DNA from 3 places in the Paenibacillus sp. FSL H8-0122 genome. Region 2 is predicted to be linked to each of the others. Evidence: riboswitches for the same ligand, from Rfam matches in the RefSeq annotation. Region 2 holds a riboswitch; each other region holds the start of a gene.
What was found. Region 2 has a riboswitch for cyclic di-GMP ahead of NSS64_RS23600 (PA14 domain-containing protein). Riboswitches for the same ligand answer to the same signal wherever they lie in the genome.

Region 1 (5,906 bases), 490 kb from region 2:
AATATGTACAACTATCACAGCCAGCTTGTAGCTACACATCCGTTCGCCTCCTCCTGGTGGGAGTGGCCGTTCATGAAGCGTCCGGTGTGGTTCTTCAGCGGCGGTGAAGGCTTGCCGGCAGGCAAGGCGAGCAGCATTGTAACGATGGGCAATCCGCTGATCTGGTGGACAGGAATCTTCACGATGCTGGCTGCTGTATGGTTCACCCTGAAGCGCCGGGACAAGAGCCTGTATATGATCTGGATCGGCTTCTTCTCACAGTATGTTCCGTGGATGCTTGTGCCGCGTGAGACGTTCCTGTACCATTACTTTGCGATGGTGCCGTTTATGATTCTATCCATTGTGTACATTCTTAAGCTGCTTGACGGCAGGTTCCAGGGTGCCAAATATCTGCGGTACTCCTATGTTGCGGCCGCCGCCATCCTGTTTGTAATGTTCTATCCGGTATTGTCCGGCATGCAGGTGAACAGCAGTTATATCATTCATGTACTTCGCTGGTTCCCTTCCTGGGTATTCTAGGAGGGGAGCTGTAAGAGCCGCATAGCTGCTCAAAGCTGATGTTGATGAAGCGCATCAAGGAAGCTGTGGCTTACAATAAATTTAGGAGGAACCCTTGTGAAGGCCAGATATAGTGTAATTGTGCCCATGTATAATGAGGAGGAAGTCATTCAGGTAACGTACGAGCGGCTCAAAAAAGTAATGGATGGTTGCGGCGATTCCTATGAGCTAGTATTCGTCAATGACGGCAGCCGGGACCGTACGGCTGAGATTATGCGCGGCATAAGCAATACGGATGAGCATGTCAAGCTGATTGACTTCTCCCGTAACTTCGGCCATCAGGTGGCGATTACGGCGGGTATGGATTATGCTGAAGGCCAGGCTGTTGTGGTCATTGACGCAGATCTCCAGGACCCGCCGGAGGTCATCCTGCAGATGATCGCCAAGTGGAAGGAAGGCTATGAGGTAGTCTATGCCAAGCGGCTGAAGCGCCACGGAGAGACCTTCTTCAAGAAGGTGACAGCCAAAATCTTTTACCGTCTGCTCAGCAGCATGACCAGTGTGGAGATTCCCACGGATACCGGGGACTTCCGGCTGATCGACCGTAAGGTCTGCGATGTGCTGCGCGGCCTGAAGGAGAAGAACCGTTATGTACGGGGGCTGGTAAGCTGGGTCGGCTTCCGGCAGACCATGGTGGAATATGTGCGGGAGGAACGCTTCGCCGGGGAGACGAAATATCCGCTGAAGAAAATGATCCGCTTTGCGCTCGACGGAATCACCTCCTTCTCGCACAAGCCGCTCAAAATCGCCTCGTATATCGGATTCTTCCTGTCCTTCTCCAGCTTCATCTACCTGTTTCTGGTCTTATTCCAGAAAGTCTTCACCTCTTGGACTGTGCCGGGCTGGGCATCCATTGTCGGGGTTAACCTGCTGTTTAACGGCATTGTGCTGATGCTGCTGGGCGTCATCGGGGAATACATCGGACGGATCTATGATGAATCGAAGGACAGACCGCTCTATATCGTAAGCGAGACACGGGGCTATCCGGATGCCGAGACCGAAGACACGCGGAAGGAAAGCGACTATGCAAAATAAGGCCTGGAGCGCAGGCATGATCCAGTTTCTGAAATTCAATGCGGTGGGCTTGCTTAACACGTTCATTGATTTTGCGGTATTTACCCTGCTGCATTCCCTGGGGATGCTCAACACCCCTGCACAGATTATTTCCTACAGCGCCGGGACGGCCAACAGCTTTGTCTGGAATAAGAAGGTGACCTTCAAGGGCCGGGACAGAGGAGGCAATAGCGGCTTTGACCGGATGCAGCTGGTGAGATTTATTGTGCTGAATCTGCTGGTGCTGGGCATTTCGGTGCTGCTGATTCATCTGCTGAATGACCGGCTGGGAGTCCAGGTGCTGATGGCCAAGGTGCTGGTTACCTTTATTACAGTAATCATTAATTTCTTTGGAAGCCGGAAGTGGGTATTCTAAAGAGATAGAGCGTATATCTTCCCCGTATTCTGCGGAGGCAGCACTTATTCTATATTGCGGAGGCGATTGTCATGCGGAAGTTATCCTATTTGATTATACTTGCCGGGGTCCTGATTATGCTCTACCCCAAAGGAAGCGAATGGTACGAGGACCGTCAGCAGCAGAAGCTGCTGGAAGAGGCTGAACAGGCCTATAGTGAAATCGTTCCTTCGGCTACGGCTCCTGCCAGCCAGGATCTGAGTAAGCCTTATGCGGAAGTCACCCAGCTGCTGGCGGAAGAGTCTGGTGCGGAAGAGCCGGTGCCCACTACAGCGCCCGAGATTGAAGTGGGAGGCAAGATCACCGCTATTATTGAAATCGATAAAATCGATCTGAAGCTGCCTGTACTGGAGGGCGCCACCAAGACCAATATGAAGCATGCAGCGGCGCATATGAAGGAGACAGCTCCGATTGGCGCGGTAGGCAATGCAGCGATTGCTGCGCATCGGTCAAGAACGGCAGGGCGGCTGTTCAACAGATTGGATGAGGTTGGTAAAGGGGATACCATTACTGTTATTACAAGCGGACAGGAATACAAGTATGTTGTATATGATGTATCTATTGTAGAGCCTACCGATATTTCGGTACTGAAGGGAAAGGATGATGATAAGATTTTGACCCTTATTACCTGTGATCCGCTAGTCAACCCTACCCACAGACTTATCATTCACGCGAAGCTGACCTGATTCTATCAGGACAAGGCGATAAAGGTCGAAAAAACATAAAATTTTAGTATATTTGTGGTGAAATCTAGCAATTGGGTCTTGCTAATAGATATAGATATGGTAAGATATAACTATGAAAGCTAATACACGATAAACGGCAAACCTATCGAAAGGTAGGGACGCAAAGCTACAGGGCCTTCCCGTCATGGATGGCAGCCAGTTACCGAATGAAGAGGCTTTTTTTGTTTGTTTTCATTCTGAATCTGTCATTATGTGGTAGTAGATTGGACAGATAAAGCTTATACGATAACGGCAAACCTATCGAAAGGTAGGGACGCAAAGCTAAAGGGCCTTCCCGTAAGAATGGCAGCCAGCTACCGAAAGGGGTTTTATCCATGAAGAAGTTTTATTTAATGCTGATTACACTTTTTGTGATCGTCACTTCCGTGCAGACAGGCACTGCTCAAGCAGCAAATGCAGATTCAAGCTGGTTAAATGTTGGACAACTTGATCAAGGGATTATCGGGGTTTCGTACGATGTTCCTAAGGACAAGAAGATGAAGCTCATGATTACCAAGGACAATAACAGCTATACTTACAACTTATACACTTCCAAACCGACCGAGACGTTCCCGCTGCAACAAGGTAATGGCTCTTACAAGGTCTCCGTTCTTGAGAATACTACCGGCAACAAATATAAAGTACTATCTTCCGAGACTGTATCTCTCTCCATGAGCAATGTGAATGCCGTATATTTGAGCTCTGTACAGAATGTGAAGTGGAGTTCTTCCGATAAATCCGTTCAAAAGGCAGCACAACTTACAAAGGGTCTGACCACAGATGCAAACAAAGTTAAGGCTATCTACAATTACATCGTAGCTAACGTGAAATATGACTACTCTCTGGCCAACAGTGTAAGCACGGATTATATTCCGAACAACGACAACACACTGGCTACCAACAAAGGGATCTGCTACGATTACGCTTCCTTGTTCGCTACTATGCTCCGCAGTGAAGGGATTCCAACCAAGTTGGTTATGGGGAATACAAGCTATGTAACTTCATACCATGCCTGGAACGAAGTGTTCCTGAACGGCAAATGGGTGACGATTGATACTACAGTGGATGCAGGTCTGGGTAAGAAAACAGCAACAACAGAACTGGTCAAATCAGCAAGCAAATATACTGCAGCGAAATTCTACTAAGAATAGCTGTGAACTATAGCATTATCTGAGACTAACCCGCTTAATCATTAAGCGGGTTATTTTTATTTATATAAAGGTTGCTTTTTAATAGATGGATAGGTTATTATAAATAAGCGTTGTTGGAGCGGCAGAGGAAATGAGAGATTACTTAAATAAGTGATTTCAAAAATAAAGCTTGCATTGCTCAGATGAACGTGATATATTATAAGAGTTGCTGGTGACGATAACATCGCCGCTGACAACGAGCTTGATCTTTGAAAACTGAACAACGAGTGAGTATCTGGAGATCACTTCGGTGAGATCCAAAATGAGAGAATGTAAATTCTCGTCAGATGTTTCAAAATGAGCAATCGCTCTTTCTAAATACCAATTTGGAGAGTTTGATCCTGGCTCAGGACGAACGCTGGCGGCGTGCCTAATACATGCAAGTCGAGCGGAGTCTGAGAGGAAGCTTGCTTCCTTTCAGACTTAGCGGCGGACGGGTGAGTAACACGTAGGCAACCTGCCCTCAAGCCTGGGATAACTACCGGAAACGGTAGCTAATACCGGATAATTTCTTTCTTCTCCTGAGGAGAGAATGAAAGGCGGAGCAATCTGCTGCTTGGGGATGGGCCTGCGGCGCATTAGCTAGTTGGTGGGGTAACGGCCCACCAAGGCGACGATGCGTAGCCGACCTGAGAGGGTGAACGGCCACACTGGGACTGAGACACGGCCCAGACTCCTACGGGAGGCAGCAGTAGGGAATCTTCCGCAATGGGCGCAAGCCTGACGGAGCAACGCCGCGTGAGTGATGAAGGTTTTCGGATCGTAAAGCTCTGTTGCCAGGGAAGAACGTCCGGTAGAGTAACTGCTACCGGAGTGACGGTACCTGAGAAGAAAGCCCCGGCTAACTACGTGCCAGCAGCCGCGGTAATACGTAGGGGGCAAGCGTTGTCCGGAATTATTGGGCGTAAAGCGCGCGCAGGCGGTTATTTAAGTCTGGTGTTTAAACCTTGGGCTCAACCTGAGGTCGCACTGGAAACTGGGTGACTTGAGTACAGAAGAGGAAAGTGGAATTCCACGTGTAGCGGTGAAATGCGTAGATATGTGGAGGAACACCAGTGGCGAAGGCGACTTTCTGGGCTGTAACTGACGCTGAGGCGCGAAAGCGTGGGGAGCAAACAGGATTAGATACCCTGGTAGTCCACGCCGTAAACGATGAGTGCTAGGTGTTAGGGGTTTCGATACCCTTGGTGCCGAAGTTAACACAGTAAGCACTCCGCCTGGGGAGTACGGTCGCAAGACTGAAACTCAAAGGAATTGACGGGGACCCGCACAAGCAGTGGAGTATGTGGTTTAATTCGAAGCAACGCGAAGAACCTTACCAGGTCTTGACATCCAACTAACGAAGCAGAGATGCATCAGGTGCCCTTCGGGGAAAGTTGAGACAGGTGGTGCATGGTTGTCGTCAGCTCGTGTCGTGAGATGTTGGGTTAAGTCCCGCAACGAGCGCAACCCTTGACTTTAGTTGCCAGCAGGTTGAGCTGGGCACTCTAGAGTGACTGCCGGTGACAAACCGGAGGAAGGTGGGGATGACGTCAAATCATCATGCCCCTTATGACCTGGGCTACACACGTACTACAATGGCCGGTACAACGGGAAGCGAAGCCGCGAGGTGGAGCCAATCCCAGCAAAGCCGGTCTCAGTTCGGATTGCAGGCTGCAACTCGCCTGCATGAAGTCGGAATTGCTAGTAATCGCGGATCAGCATGCCGCGGTGAATACGTTCCCGGGTCTTGTACACACCGCCCGTCACACCACGAGAGTTTACAACACCCGAAGTCGGTGGGGTAACCCGCAAGGGAGCCAGCCGCCGAAGGTGGGGTAGATGATTGGGGTGAAGTCGTAACAAGGTAGCCGTATCGGAAGGTGCGGCTGGATCACCTCCTTTCTATGGAGAATCGTTTCCTGCAACGGAAACATTCAAATCTTAAATCTAGCCGGTCGGCTAGTTACTCACTCGTTGGTCAGT
Region 2 (5,906 bases):
GCTTAGCAGTGCGGAAGCCTCCTTGGAGGCCGAAGGATTAATGGGCTTAATGGGAGCGGCGGCAGGGGCGGCCAGTGTGGTAACCTTGGCATCTGCCGGAAGACTGCGCCCTTCCCCCCATGGAAGCAATGAAAGGATAAGGATAAGAGGAAAAACAGTTGTAAATAGCCTGTACTTACGGTTAGTGTTCAATGTAATCTCCTTTCTCCAGCCACACCGCTTCGGCAGACCCCGGAGCGGTTACGCTTCCCGGATGGTCGTCTATAGCTTAGTAGCCCTGCTGGTAAGCAGGGCCATTAAGAGTGGCTTGCAGGATTTATAATTGTAACGTCTTAACCAGTAACAGCGCCAATGTTGAACACAGCTGCGGACCTTATGAGCTTACGAAGCGGAAGGGAGAAACAGCGCGCTTGCCGGAATGGTTCCTTTGGCCTGGCTTGGACTCTGCCACATCAGCCGCGCTTTTGCATCCCCTTGATTCTCATAATACTCTACCTGAATATCATACAGCTCGCCTGCGGTCAGGCTGATGCTGCCCATGCGTTCGGTGCCGCTCTGCTTCACCCAGCTGTCAATCACAAGCTCACCGTTCACCCGTACGCGGATACCGTCATCGGAATGGGTATAGATCTGATAAGTCTCCGTGTACAGCGGCTTCATCTTCCCGCTCCAGCGGACAGAGAAGAAGTCTATGCCGAGAGCGGCATCCGGCGAGCCTTGGCGCCAGTTGAAATCAAGCACAGCATCGGTACGCACTACAGCGGGTTCGCCCGATAGCGTCATGTTATTGAAGTATTCCGCGTACAGTCCATTGGCAGCAGGAACTTCTACCGGCAGATCCACCGGTGTTGCTGTAGGAGAAGGAACGGGAGCCGCTGTCGGCGTAGGCACCGGTGTTGGCGTTGGTGTCGGTGCTGGCGTCAGTGTTGGTGTTGGTGCTGGTGTTGGCATTGGTGTCGTTACTGGTGCCGGCGTTGCTGTCTGTGCTGGCGCTACTGTCGCTGCTGGTAACGTTGTCGGTACTGCTGTTGCAGCCGGAGCAGGTATGGATGTGTTGCCTGCTCTGGAGAAAAGCGCACTTGCAGGTACGGTTCCCTTCACCTGGCTGGGGCTCTGCCACATCAGATGGACATTCGCATCGCCTGCATTCTCATAATACTCTACCTTAATATCGTACAGTTGCCCGGCAGTCAAGGCTATGCTTCCTGTGCGGGCAGTTCCGCTCTGCTTGACCCAGCTGTCAATGACTGCTGTGCCGTTCACCCATAAGCGGATACCGTCATCCGATGTAGTATAGAACTGATAGGTCTCGCTGTAAGCCGGCTTAATCTGGCCGGTCCAACGGATCGAGAAGTAGTCCACGCCGAGTGTGGTATTAGGAGTACTCTGACGCCAATTGAAGCTGATTACCTCATCGTTACGCACCATAACCGGTGTCCCCGAGAGCGTCATGTTCTTGAAGTATTCTCCAAGCAACCCGTTCTGGGCAGGCTTGCTCTCCGTATCACCGGAGGTTGGGACCGGCTTCGGAATCGGCGCAACGGTTGGTGCCGGTGTTACGGTTGGCGTTGCTGTCGGTGTTGGCGTTGGCGTCGGTGTTACTATAGGCGTTGGTGTTGCTGTAGGCGCTGGTGTTGCTGTAGGCGTCGGTGTTGCGGTTGGCTTAGGGGCCGCCACTGGAGCAGTCCAGGCCTTATATTGGTCACGGGTCAGTGTGTAGCTGTCATTCATGAAATTCTTGATCGTAGCCGTGCTGTTATTCTCATAGAGCATCTTGCCCCAGTTCATCATGAACACGTAATTCTGCTGGGTCAGCTTCAGCTTCGAGATATTCGGCATTTCACCGTTCTCGCCGATGCCGATCGGTTTGCCGCCAGCCAGGCTGGTCAGATCATCATGATATTTATTCGAGTAGTCGTTATTATATATATCCGCTGCCAGCACATCCACTCTGTCCGCACCCGGATAAGTCCGTGCATAGGGATCAGAGTTGGCATTCGGCGCATTCGGGTTCCATACCCAAATCAGATTATTTAATTGATGAACGTTTACGAAACGGTCATACATAATATTCCACAGAGCTGAGAAATTATCTTTCTTCCCCCACCAGAACCAGCCGCCGTTCATTTCATGGTACGGTCTCCACAGGATGGGAACCTTGGCATCCCGCAGGCTTTTAAGCGAGACGGCTACTTTATCCAGATCGGTGATCAGCGCGTTATACTCCGTGGTGCCGGGGGTTACGTATTTGTTGAACTGTGCCTGGCTGATTGACTTTTGCACATTGGACCATTCGTACTTGGTACCCGGCAGATTCTGGTGGAAGGTCATGGCGACAATGCCGCCCGCTCTGGACCAGTTCGTCGCACTCCAGACAATATTTTTGCGTTGTGCAGCTACTCCGCTCTCACTCTGTCCACCGATTGCTCCAAGCTCATAACCATGCAGTGCGGCGTATTGTCCGCTTGTTCCCTTCAACTTGTTGCTCAGCTCATCCGGACTCTCGAAATAGTCATGCTGCCCTGTAATAATTCCATTTCCCGAGATATCATACAGATTGTTCAGCAGCTTGACCGCCTCGGCTGAGGCATTAGGGTTCACGGGCGCTCCTGTAGAGGAAGCAGCCTTGACAGTGGACGGGGCGATTCCCAGTCCCACGGGTACAGCAGACAATACCACGGCCAGCGACAGCACAGCGCAGAGCAAACGAGACTTACGGTAAGTTTTCACAATATTCTCTTCCTTTCGGTAGCCAGGCTGCCACTCTTGCGAAGGCCCTATAGCTTTGCGTCCCTATCTTTCGATTAGGTTTGCCATTGTCGTTTTGGAAGGATCAATCCCTCTTACCGTAAGTATCGTCGATATGCAAATTTAATGTAGAGTAAAAACAAAATTTGTCTAAAAAATAGTTCTCAATACCTGATTTAAAATTGTAACAATTGGTTAAATAGATAAGTTAGACCTAAGAAATGAACTGATGTAGAGCGATATCCTCCCAGTCCAGAGTAATACGGATATTGTCTTCCTCTACCAGCTCAGACCCCGTCTGCACCTCAATGAACTCCACATCGGTAAGAGCAAGAATGGCATGCTTGGTCCCTTCCGGTATCCGTACCACATCTCCCGCCTTCACCGTATGCATCTTCTCATTGATGACAATGCTGGCTTCCCCGCTGACGAAGGTCCAGATTTCACTGCGTTTGTGATGCAGCTGATAGCTGATATTTTTGCCCTCATTGATGAAAATCCGCTTGGTCAGCACCTCGTTGCCTTCATCATATTTCACATAATCGATCACCTTGTAGTGTCCCCAGCGGCGTTCCTCGTACATCGGTCTTTGTTCAAAAGTCTTCAGCACTTCCTTGATCCGCGGACTCTCGGCCTTGTGTGTCACCAGAATGCCGTCCGGGCTGGCGGCGATAATCAGATCCTTCGCCCCGATGACCGTAATTGGAATATCCAGCTCGTTAATGAGGCAGGTGCCTTCGGAGTCAGCGGTGATGAAGCCTTTGCCGACATGGTTGCTGGTCATTTCCTCGGTCAGGGTGTTCCAGGTACCCAGGTCCTTCCAGAATCCGGCGTACGGCTGCACGACGATGTTCTCTTCTTTCTCTACCACTTCGTAATCGAAGCTGATGGAGGACAGCAGCTTATACTGCTTCTGCAGCTCCTCGTAATTCAGCGGCAGCCCTTTGCGCTGCAGGATATCCAGCAGGTAGCCCAGACGGAAGGCGAATACTCCGCAGTTCCAGAGCGCTCCCCGGCTGATTAGCTCCTCGGCCTGCACACGGTCAGGCTTCTCCTGGAAGTGGCTCACTTGCAGGTAACCATTCGCTCCCGCATCTGCGCCCGTTGGAATGATGTAGCCGTATTTCTCCGAAGCATGCTCGGGAACTACGCCCATCAGCGCCAGGTTCGCCCCGCTCACCAGCATGGTGTTCTCCAGTTGCAGCACCGTTTCGAAAAAGGAGGATTCCACGTATGGGTCCACCGGCAGAATCGCCACGGTCTCGCTTGGGGACACCCCCGCGATGGAATACAGGTAGGCCGCCGTCAGCGCAATAGCCGGGAAGGTATCCCGCCGCTCCGGCTCCACGATGATCGGCACCCCGCTGCCGAGCTGGCTCTGGATCATCTCCACCTGGCTGCGTCCGGTCGCCAGATAAGAGGACCCGGCCATGCCGTTCTCCTCCAGCTGTCTCCATACCCGTTGTACCATTGATTCCGGTTCACCTGCCGGACTTGCCAGTACCTTCAGAAATTGCTTGGAGCGTGAATCATTGGACAACGGCCAGAGCCGCTTGCCGGAGCCGCCTGATAGAAGTACTAGTTTCATAGTGAACCCTCCATATCGTATTGTTATTGGGTATTTCTTGTTGCTGGAATTGTAATTTAAAATCCCGCCTGTTATGAGGGTCGCTGCAAGGAATTTTGGGCTTACGGCCGCTGTTGTATTTGGATTTTTTGATTAAAACCGCTTCTCGCGGTAGAAATCCAAATACAAAGGCGGACGCTAACGCTCCTACAGCTCCAAAATTCCCCTCCGCTCCATTTCATAACAGGCTTGTGATTTTATATCCGCTTCGCCCGCAGGCGAAGCTCCCGGCTAAAGATCCGATCTTGCCGCTTGTTGTAGCGGCAAGGGGGCCGGGGCTGCCGCGCTATACTTGCAGCAGCAGCAGTTGAAATCCTGGTTGCCGGCAGCCTGCCTTCACGACAGTGAATCCCTGGTTGCCGCCTAGCTGTTCCAGCGGAGAAAGATTCAAAAGCTCAAAGACTCTTAAGTCCCGCTTGTTCCAAGGCGTCGCCGCTGAGTTAGCGGCTGGAATGAACAAGAGTATAGGACAACAAAATCCAAGATAATAGAATTCAAGACATTGGAATTCAAGACCAAGATTCAAGACCGGAATCCAAGACTCTTGTGCCAAGGGCTTGCGCACAAGTTCGCGGCGGCAAAGCTAGTTAGTTAAGTACTAGGCACTAGTGCTGCTCAGTTGCTCCATTTGGCTCGTATCCGGGAAATCAGGGGTACTTATGCTCTTCATTTGCTCGTTCAGCTAACATTCCCGGGATTCAGGTGCACTTGTGCTCTTCATTTGCTCGTTCAGCCATCTTTCCCGGGATTCAGGTGCACTTGTGCTCTTCATTTACTCATTTAGCCATCTTTCCCGGGATTCAGGTGCATTTGTGCTCTTCATTTGCTCGTTCAGCTAACATTCCCGGGATTCAGGTGCACTTGTGCTCTTCATTTCCGCTTCCAGCCCACTTTCAGCGCATTTAATGGGATTTATCCCTCTCATTCCGCCGTTCAGCCCACTTTCAGCGCATTCAATGGGATTTATCCCTCTCATTTCGCCGTCCAGCCCGCTTTCGGCGCATTCAAGGGGATTTATCCCTCTCATTCCGCCGTCCAGCCCGCTTTCGGCGCATTTAATGGGATTTATCCCTCTCATTCGCCGTGCGGACCACTGCCGGCGCACTCCGCCAGAGAGATTAGACCGCGCCAGCCACGCTGGCGGAGAATCCGCTAAGCCCGCCCATCTGCGGGCGGCCGACGGAGATGTACTCGAGGCCGGTGCCCTCGATTTGCTCTTTGGTGTAGACATTGCGGCCGTCGATCAGCACCTGGCGGCGCATGGTTCCGGCAAGCTGGTGCAGGTTGATCTCCTTGAACTGGCTCCAGTCGGTCAGCAGGCAGACAGCATCGCTGCCTTCGGCTGCCTCTTCGGCCAGTCCGCACCAGCGGAGTTGCGGGTGATCGTACTCGCGCCGGAAATTCTCGGCAGCGATGGGATCGTACAGCTTCACGATGGCGCCCTCGGCGACCAGCGCCTCGACGATCTCACGGGCCGGGGCTTCGCGGACATCATCGGTATTGGGCTTGAAGGCAAGCCCCCAGATGCCAA
Region 3 (5,906 bases), 670 kb from region 2:
TCTGCCGTTGGTGTTGGTGTCGGTTCTATCGTCGGCGTCGGTGTTGGCTCTGCCGTTGGCGTTGGTGTCGGCTCTGCCGTTGGCGTTGGTGTCGGCTCTGCCGTTGGCGTTGGTGTCGGCTCTACCGTCGGTGTTGGTGTTGGCTCTGCCGTCGGCGTTGGTGTCGGTTCTACCGTCGGCGTTGGTGTCGGCTCTACCGTCGGCGTTGGTGTCGGCTCTGCCGTTGGTGTTGGCGTAGGCACCGCTGTCGGTGTTGGTGTTGGTTCTACCGTCGGCGTTGGTGTCGGCTCTGCCGTTGGTGTTGGCGTTGGCTCTACCGTTGGTGTCGGTGTCGGTTCTACCGTTGGCGTTGGTGTCGGTACTGCTGTTGGCGTTGGTGTCGGTACTGCTGTTGGTGTCGGTGTCGGTACTGCTGTTGGCGTTGGTGTCGGTACTGCCGTTGGTGTTGGTGTCGGTACTGCCGTTGGCGTTGGTGTCGGTACTGCCGTTGGCGTTGGTGTCGGTACTGCCGTTGGCGTTGGTGTCGGTACTGCCGTTGGTGTTGGTGTCGGTACTGCTGTTGGCGTTGGTGTCGGTACTGCCGTTGGCGTTGGTGTCGGTACTGCCGTTGGTGTCGGTGTCGGTTCTACCGTTGGCGTTGGTGTCGGCTTCACGGTCGGCGTCGGTGTTGGCTTCACGGTCGGCGTCGGTGTTGGCTTCACGGTCGACGTTGGTGTCGGTACCGCTGTCGGCGTTGGTGTTGGCTTCACGGTCGGTGTTGGCGTCGGCTTCACGGTCGGTGTTGGTGTCGGCTTCACGGTCGGCGTCGGTGTTGGCTTCACGGTCGGCGTCGGTGTTGGCTTCACGGTCGGCGTTGGTGTTGGCTTCACAGTTGGCGTTGGTGTCGGCTTCACAGTTGGCGTTGGCGTCGGCTTCACAGTTGGCGTTGGCGTCGGCTTTACGGTCGGCGTTGGTGTTGGCTTCACGGTCGGCGTCGGCGTTGGCTTCACGGTCGGCGTTGGTGTTGGCTTCACCGTCGGCGTTGGCGTTGGCTTCACGGTCGGTGTTGTCGTCGGCTTCACGGTCGGCGTTGGCTTTGGAGTTGGGGTGCACACAGGTGTCGGGCTAGGTTTTACTGTGGGTGTAGGTTTCACTGTAGGTGTAGGCGTTACCGTTGGCGTTGGTGTTACCGTTGGCGTTGGCGTTACCGTCGGTGTAGGTTTCACTGTAGGTGTTGGTGTTACCGTCGGTGTAGGCTTCACAGTTGGTGTCGGCGTTACCGTTGGTGTTGGTTTCACTGTCGGCGTTGGCGTTACCGTTGGTGTTGGTTTCACAGTCGGTGTCGGCGTTTCCGTTGGTGTTGGTTTCACTGTCGGCGTTGCCGTTGGTGTCGGACTAGGTGTCGGTGTTGCGGTCGGCGTCGGACTCGGCGGCGGCCCCTCTCCCTCGTACAATCCCAGGTGCATCTCTACCCCGCCGCTAAAAGATTTTGCAATCAGGGTTCCGTACAGCTCTGCTCGGGCATAATGAACATCCGCTCTGGGTGCGAGAATGCTGCCATAGAAGGAGGTATTAGCGATATTCACCTCAGAAGCTTCGTAAAAGTTGAACAATACTTGACTGGCTCTGCCGTTATTCATTGAAAAGCTCGGCACATTGACTGTAGGCCCGCTTATATTAATAATCAGCGTAGCGTTCTGTGCAATGTTGAATTCAATATAGTTGGTCTTCGCCAGTGTCGAGGCATCCAAATGAACTACATTGAAACGATCCGGTGCACTTATCTTGAGCTGTCCATAATTGTTATTGCCGATCTCATTCGTGTCAGCCAAGGCCCCATACTCTGTGGAACGGGAGATCAGAGCCTGCTGCTCGGCTGCAAAATCAATCGGCTTCTCTTTCCTCTTAGTACCTATAATTTTAACCTGGGGCTCATTGACTGTAATGCTGTCCCCGTATACCACATTTCCGTAAATTTCTCCGCTACCCGAATGTTCAAAATTCTTGCCCGCAACCAGCACATCCGTAGGCGAAGCACTCCTGTATGCCCTGGCTACTCCGTAACCTCCGGTGAGGGTAATGTTCCCCGCCGCTGCCAGACGGCCTTCAATCTGATCACCGCCTTGTGTGAAATCCCCAAGAATAAAAGCATTAAAATTCCCTGCGACCCCCAAAACCGGTGTTGGCGTATAAGGAACCCCTGAAGCTGCTCTGACATCCGTGCCCCACGTAAAAGCACTGGATACGGTCAATAAGCCTGCCATAAGGATGGCGGCTGTTTTACGTACTCCTTTTTTCAATAGTCCACACCTCCTAGTTACTATTCTATGAATCTGTCACGCGACTATAACAACAAAAAGACCGCCAAGAAGGGTTAGCTTCACGGCGGCCGGACGACCCTAGTCTCAACTTTAGAGACAGTAGATTCCTGACTTTGCGTCCCGTTCTTTCGATCCGGTTTGCGTTTGTACATGATTTCGGTATGAAATTGGGAGTAACTTATGTAAATTCATCGTTGAGTCTATGACATTTGTTACTTTTGTACTAATTTCAGTTTATCCGCTCCCCCATCCTATTGTCAATCCATTCCCAGTATATTTTTTGAAATTATATTTTTCGATGGTTCCTCATTGATCCCTTGTACCATAAGGGTTCAGGGGCGAGTCTCTTTTTATTTATTGACGAAAAAAGTCGAGAAATCAGAAGATTGGCTGTAGCCGTTTGTCTCTCTTCCCTATAATAATATCAATTTATATTATTTAAATTTGATTCATTTGTCCTATTTTATAGCCCTCAGCTCAGCTCAGAAAAAAAGTGCCGCCCATAGGGACGACACCTGCTAATAGACTTCATATATTTTGAATAAAATGTCGCCTAGGCAGACCCGAACAGCTGAACCCAGCCAATCATCGATACCCAGAGCGGAACACTTAGAATGATCCCGAATACCAAACCACGGCGGAGACTTCCTTCATGACTCATTGCCATTCTCCTTTGAGCTGATTTATTTTTCAATCTTTAATCTTTAATATTTCAATTTTAATATAAAATAATTCATCTTATTTTTTTGTGAAATATATCACATTATTTGAGTTAATTTATAAAACCCATTGATTATTTTTTGAAGGATGAGTTACAATGCGAATATACGTTCTCTTTGAGGGGTTGAGAAGGATGCAAAGAGCAGAGAGCCAGGATAACCTGCTGGTCAAATCCTATATTTTGCTGCCGCTTATTCTATCCGCCTTCGAGCGGGATGCTTCTGCTATAGCCTCAGAGCTGCGCACGCCTGCGCCTTATCTGGAGGTAATCCAGTCGGCCGTCCATGCCGCTTCTGCTGATCTGCGGGAGGTCCGTGCCGGGATGCGCGCCCGTGGTCTGAAGGTCTATGAGCAGCAGCGGCTGGAGGCGGGTGTTGAAGCCAAATTCGTCTGCAGGGGTTATCACGAGCGGATGCTGCTGCTGGATGATGTGATTGCAGCCCAGGCCACTCTGCATATGCGCAGATACCTGGGTATGGAGAAGATGGAGCAGGGCTAACCAAAGAAGCCTGCCGCAAGCGGCAGACTTCTGCATGAAATGTTCACCCGGATGCGGTTACATTAACAACGTCCAATACCCGAGCGTGCCGCATATCACCACCACAGCTACCGGGTACAGGATTCTCCGGCTTACCTGATCCCTGAACGCAAGAAACAAACAAAGCATACAAAGCCATGCAATTAGAAGGCTTCCCATCTATTATGCATACGCTCCTTCCCGGCATTTCTGCCCCTCTCCAGCGGTAGACCGCCTCAGAGCACAACTATCCTTATATATAGGAAGATTTCCCGCCGAATATCCCAATTATACCAGCTGACAGCCAATCTGGAGCAATTTTTCTTCACATTGCCGTCAAGAAATTCACAATTCCTCTTCCAGCACAGGATATTCCCAGAAACCCAGACGTCCCTTAGCAGGGATGGGATGTACCAGCGGAACAACCTCCTCCAGCTTCCAGGCATACCTTCCTTCGGCATAATTGCCGAATACATATTCATTGCCGCCCGGCCAGCCTTGCTGCGCAAGCTCCGGCGTCACCTCACAGCAATCCGCAATGCGGCTGACTGCAATGATCTTGCCGGTTGGCAGGTTGTCCGCAGTGTAGCCGTAACGTGCCAGCAACGACTGATACGGCTCCGTCCGGCAGATCGCCTTATTCACCTGCATCCCGGCATGGATGGCTAACTCTCCCCGGTGGGCGGTCCGCCAGGTCCGGGTTTCGATTTGTTTTTCTCCCAGCGCAATTAACGTGGCCCACGGCTGGCGTATGGTCAGGCATTTCATAATGTAGCTTGCCTCCTCTGATGAACACCTTTTTACTCAGAATTACTATGGCCTTCTACGGGAAAGAATAATAGCTAAGAAGGGGGACTGACGGACTATGGGTAACGGATTAGATCAAGGGTACGGGGTATTAAAATGCAAATTATCCAATGAGAATATCATATATAAGCTAGGTGTCAAAAATAATCATATCCAGGTACTGGTTGAGGTTGAAGGTGATATTCATAAAAAGTACAGGGTGGCTATCAATATCAGATCAAGCGCTAAAGCGGAACATTTACCGGAGGACACTGCAAATCAGGTGCTTTATTATGTGGGCGAAGATTTCAAAGCGGAAGAAACGGCCCGTTGGCTCACGCTTGAATCCGGCTTCACGAAGATCACCTGGCATAACCGGAGCCTTGCCCTAGATTATATCAGGGGAAACCTGGTGATTCCCAGTAAGATGGTGGCTCTGCCTAATACGAACCAGGATGACAAGGAAGACAATGATCCCCACAACAATCTGTATGATAAAATCACCTCTTATCTCAAGGAGGCACAGGAACAGGATGCAACCCTGTACGTATTCGGCGAGCCTTGGGGACCCGAAGAGGATAAATCCGATAAATACTTCGGCTTCTCCCCTGGGCAGGGCGTCCATAATATTCATATGAACCAAGGCAATGCGGGCGGGTACGCCAGAGAAAATGGCACATGGCAAGACGGCGGAGTCCTTATTCATTTCGAGAATGAACACAGATGGGTGGCTATCTTCCTGGCCTTCCAGTCCCAATCCTGGTGTACTAACGACCAGGGAGATGCCACCAAGCCGGTTAGTGAATGTAATCATACCAATGCTTTGACATGAGCCAACACCAACGCATTAACCGCTGATACGGTATCCTTGGCATCCAGCTGTTCATCCAGCTTCAAATGAAGTTGTAAGGTAGAGACTGGTGAATGGTTAGCAGAAACGATGAGCTCAACCTCATGAGATGAGAGCACCTTCGCTTGCAGGATTTGCAGCCAGGGGATAAGATCCGGTACCGCTTTATCCTCCGAAGGACCGGTCTCCATGCCATCCACCCCAATAGGGGAATGCCCAGCGAAATACTCAATTCTGAGCACAGCATCAGAAGGGCGACTGTTCCTCTTCAAGGTCCTAGCCGCTTCGAGCTGATGACGGGAGGTTCGTTTACGACCGATAATTATATTCCACAAAACGATACACAGAGAGGGGATGAAGAAGCAGAGCACCGCCAACCAACCACTGGAGGTCTTAACATAGACGGTAAAAAAGAGGGCTGCGGATAGAATCGCAAGCAACCAGATGTAGATCTCCTGCCGCCATTTGGACTGGCGCTTCCCGGATGCTGGAGGAATGGACTGTGCTGGCTGAATATCAAGAGCTTGCTCCGGTTGAGCTGCCCTACGTTCTCTCCATGGCAAATGCTCCCCATTCAACATATAAACGTTATCGGCTGCTCCCTGCCAGACCTTCTCCTGCGAGGGATGCGGCGACTGCCAGAGGGTAACGTATTCTTGAATGTCTTTTAGATACAGGGCGGGATCGCCCGTGAATGAGAAATATTGCGAAAGCTCCAGATGAATAACGGCAG

Region 1: linked by a shared signal. The riboswitch ahead of NSS64_RS25435 (transglutaminase-like domain-containing protein) and the one ahead of NSS64_RS23600 (PA14 domain-containing protein) in region 2 are both predicted to bind cyclic di-GMP.
Region 3: linked by a shared signal. The riboswitch ahead of NSS64_RS26195 (choice-of-anchor A family protein) and the one ahead of NSS64_RS23600 (PA14 domain-containing protein) in region 2 are both predicted to bind cyclic di-GMP.

The regions. Positions count from the first base shown of each region.
Region 1 covers NZ_JBBOTB010000001.1:5,948,596-5,954,501, reverse strand. The annotation lists gene NSS64_RS25455 (glycosyltransferase family 39 protein) at 1-519, shown strand, start outside; gene NSS64_RS25450 (glycosyltransferase family 2 protein) at 616-1,593, shown strand; gene NSS64_RS25445 (GtrA family protein) at 1,583-1,987, shown strand; gene NSS64_RS25440 (class D sortase) at 2,059-2,712, shown strand; cyclic di-GMP riboswitch class I at 2,838-2,919, shown strand; cyclic di-GMP riboswitch class I at 2,993-3,073, shown strand; gene NSS64_RS25435 (transglutaminase-like domain-containing protein) at 3,087-3,896, shown strand; rRNA gene NSS64_RS25430 (16S ribosomal RNA) at 4,265-5,825, shown strand.
Region 2 covers NZ_JBBOTB010000001.1:5,461,582-5,467,487, forward strand. The annotation lists gene NSS64_RS23595 (glycosyl hydrolase) at 1-192, opposite strand, end outside; gene NSS64_RS23600 (PA14 domain-containing protein) at 382-2,730, opposite strand; cyclic di-GMP riboswitch class I at 2,745-2,825, opposite strand; gene NSS64_RS23605 (sugar phosphate nucleotidyltransferase) at 2,963-4,336, opposite strand; gene NSS64_RS23610 (UDP-glucose dehydrogenase family protein) at 5,494-5,906, opposite strand, start outside.
Region 3 covers NZ_JBBOTB010000001.1:6,133,027-6,138,932, forward strand. The annotation lists gene NSS64_RS26195 (choice-of-anchor A family protein) at 1-2,279, opposite strand, end outside; cyclic di-GMP riboswitch class I at 2,361-2,453, opposite strand; gene NSS64_RS26200 (hypothetical protein) at 3,154-3,519, shown strand; gene NSS64_RS26205 (ASCH domain-containing protein) at 3,883-4,305, opposite strand; gene NSS64_RS26210 (YukJ family protein) at 4,403-5,155, shown strand; gene NSS64_RS26215 (hypothetical protein) at 5,134-5,906, opposite strand, start outside.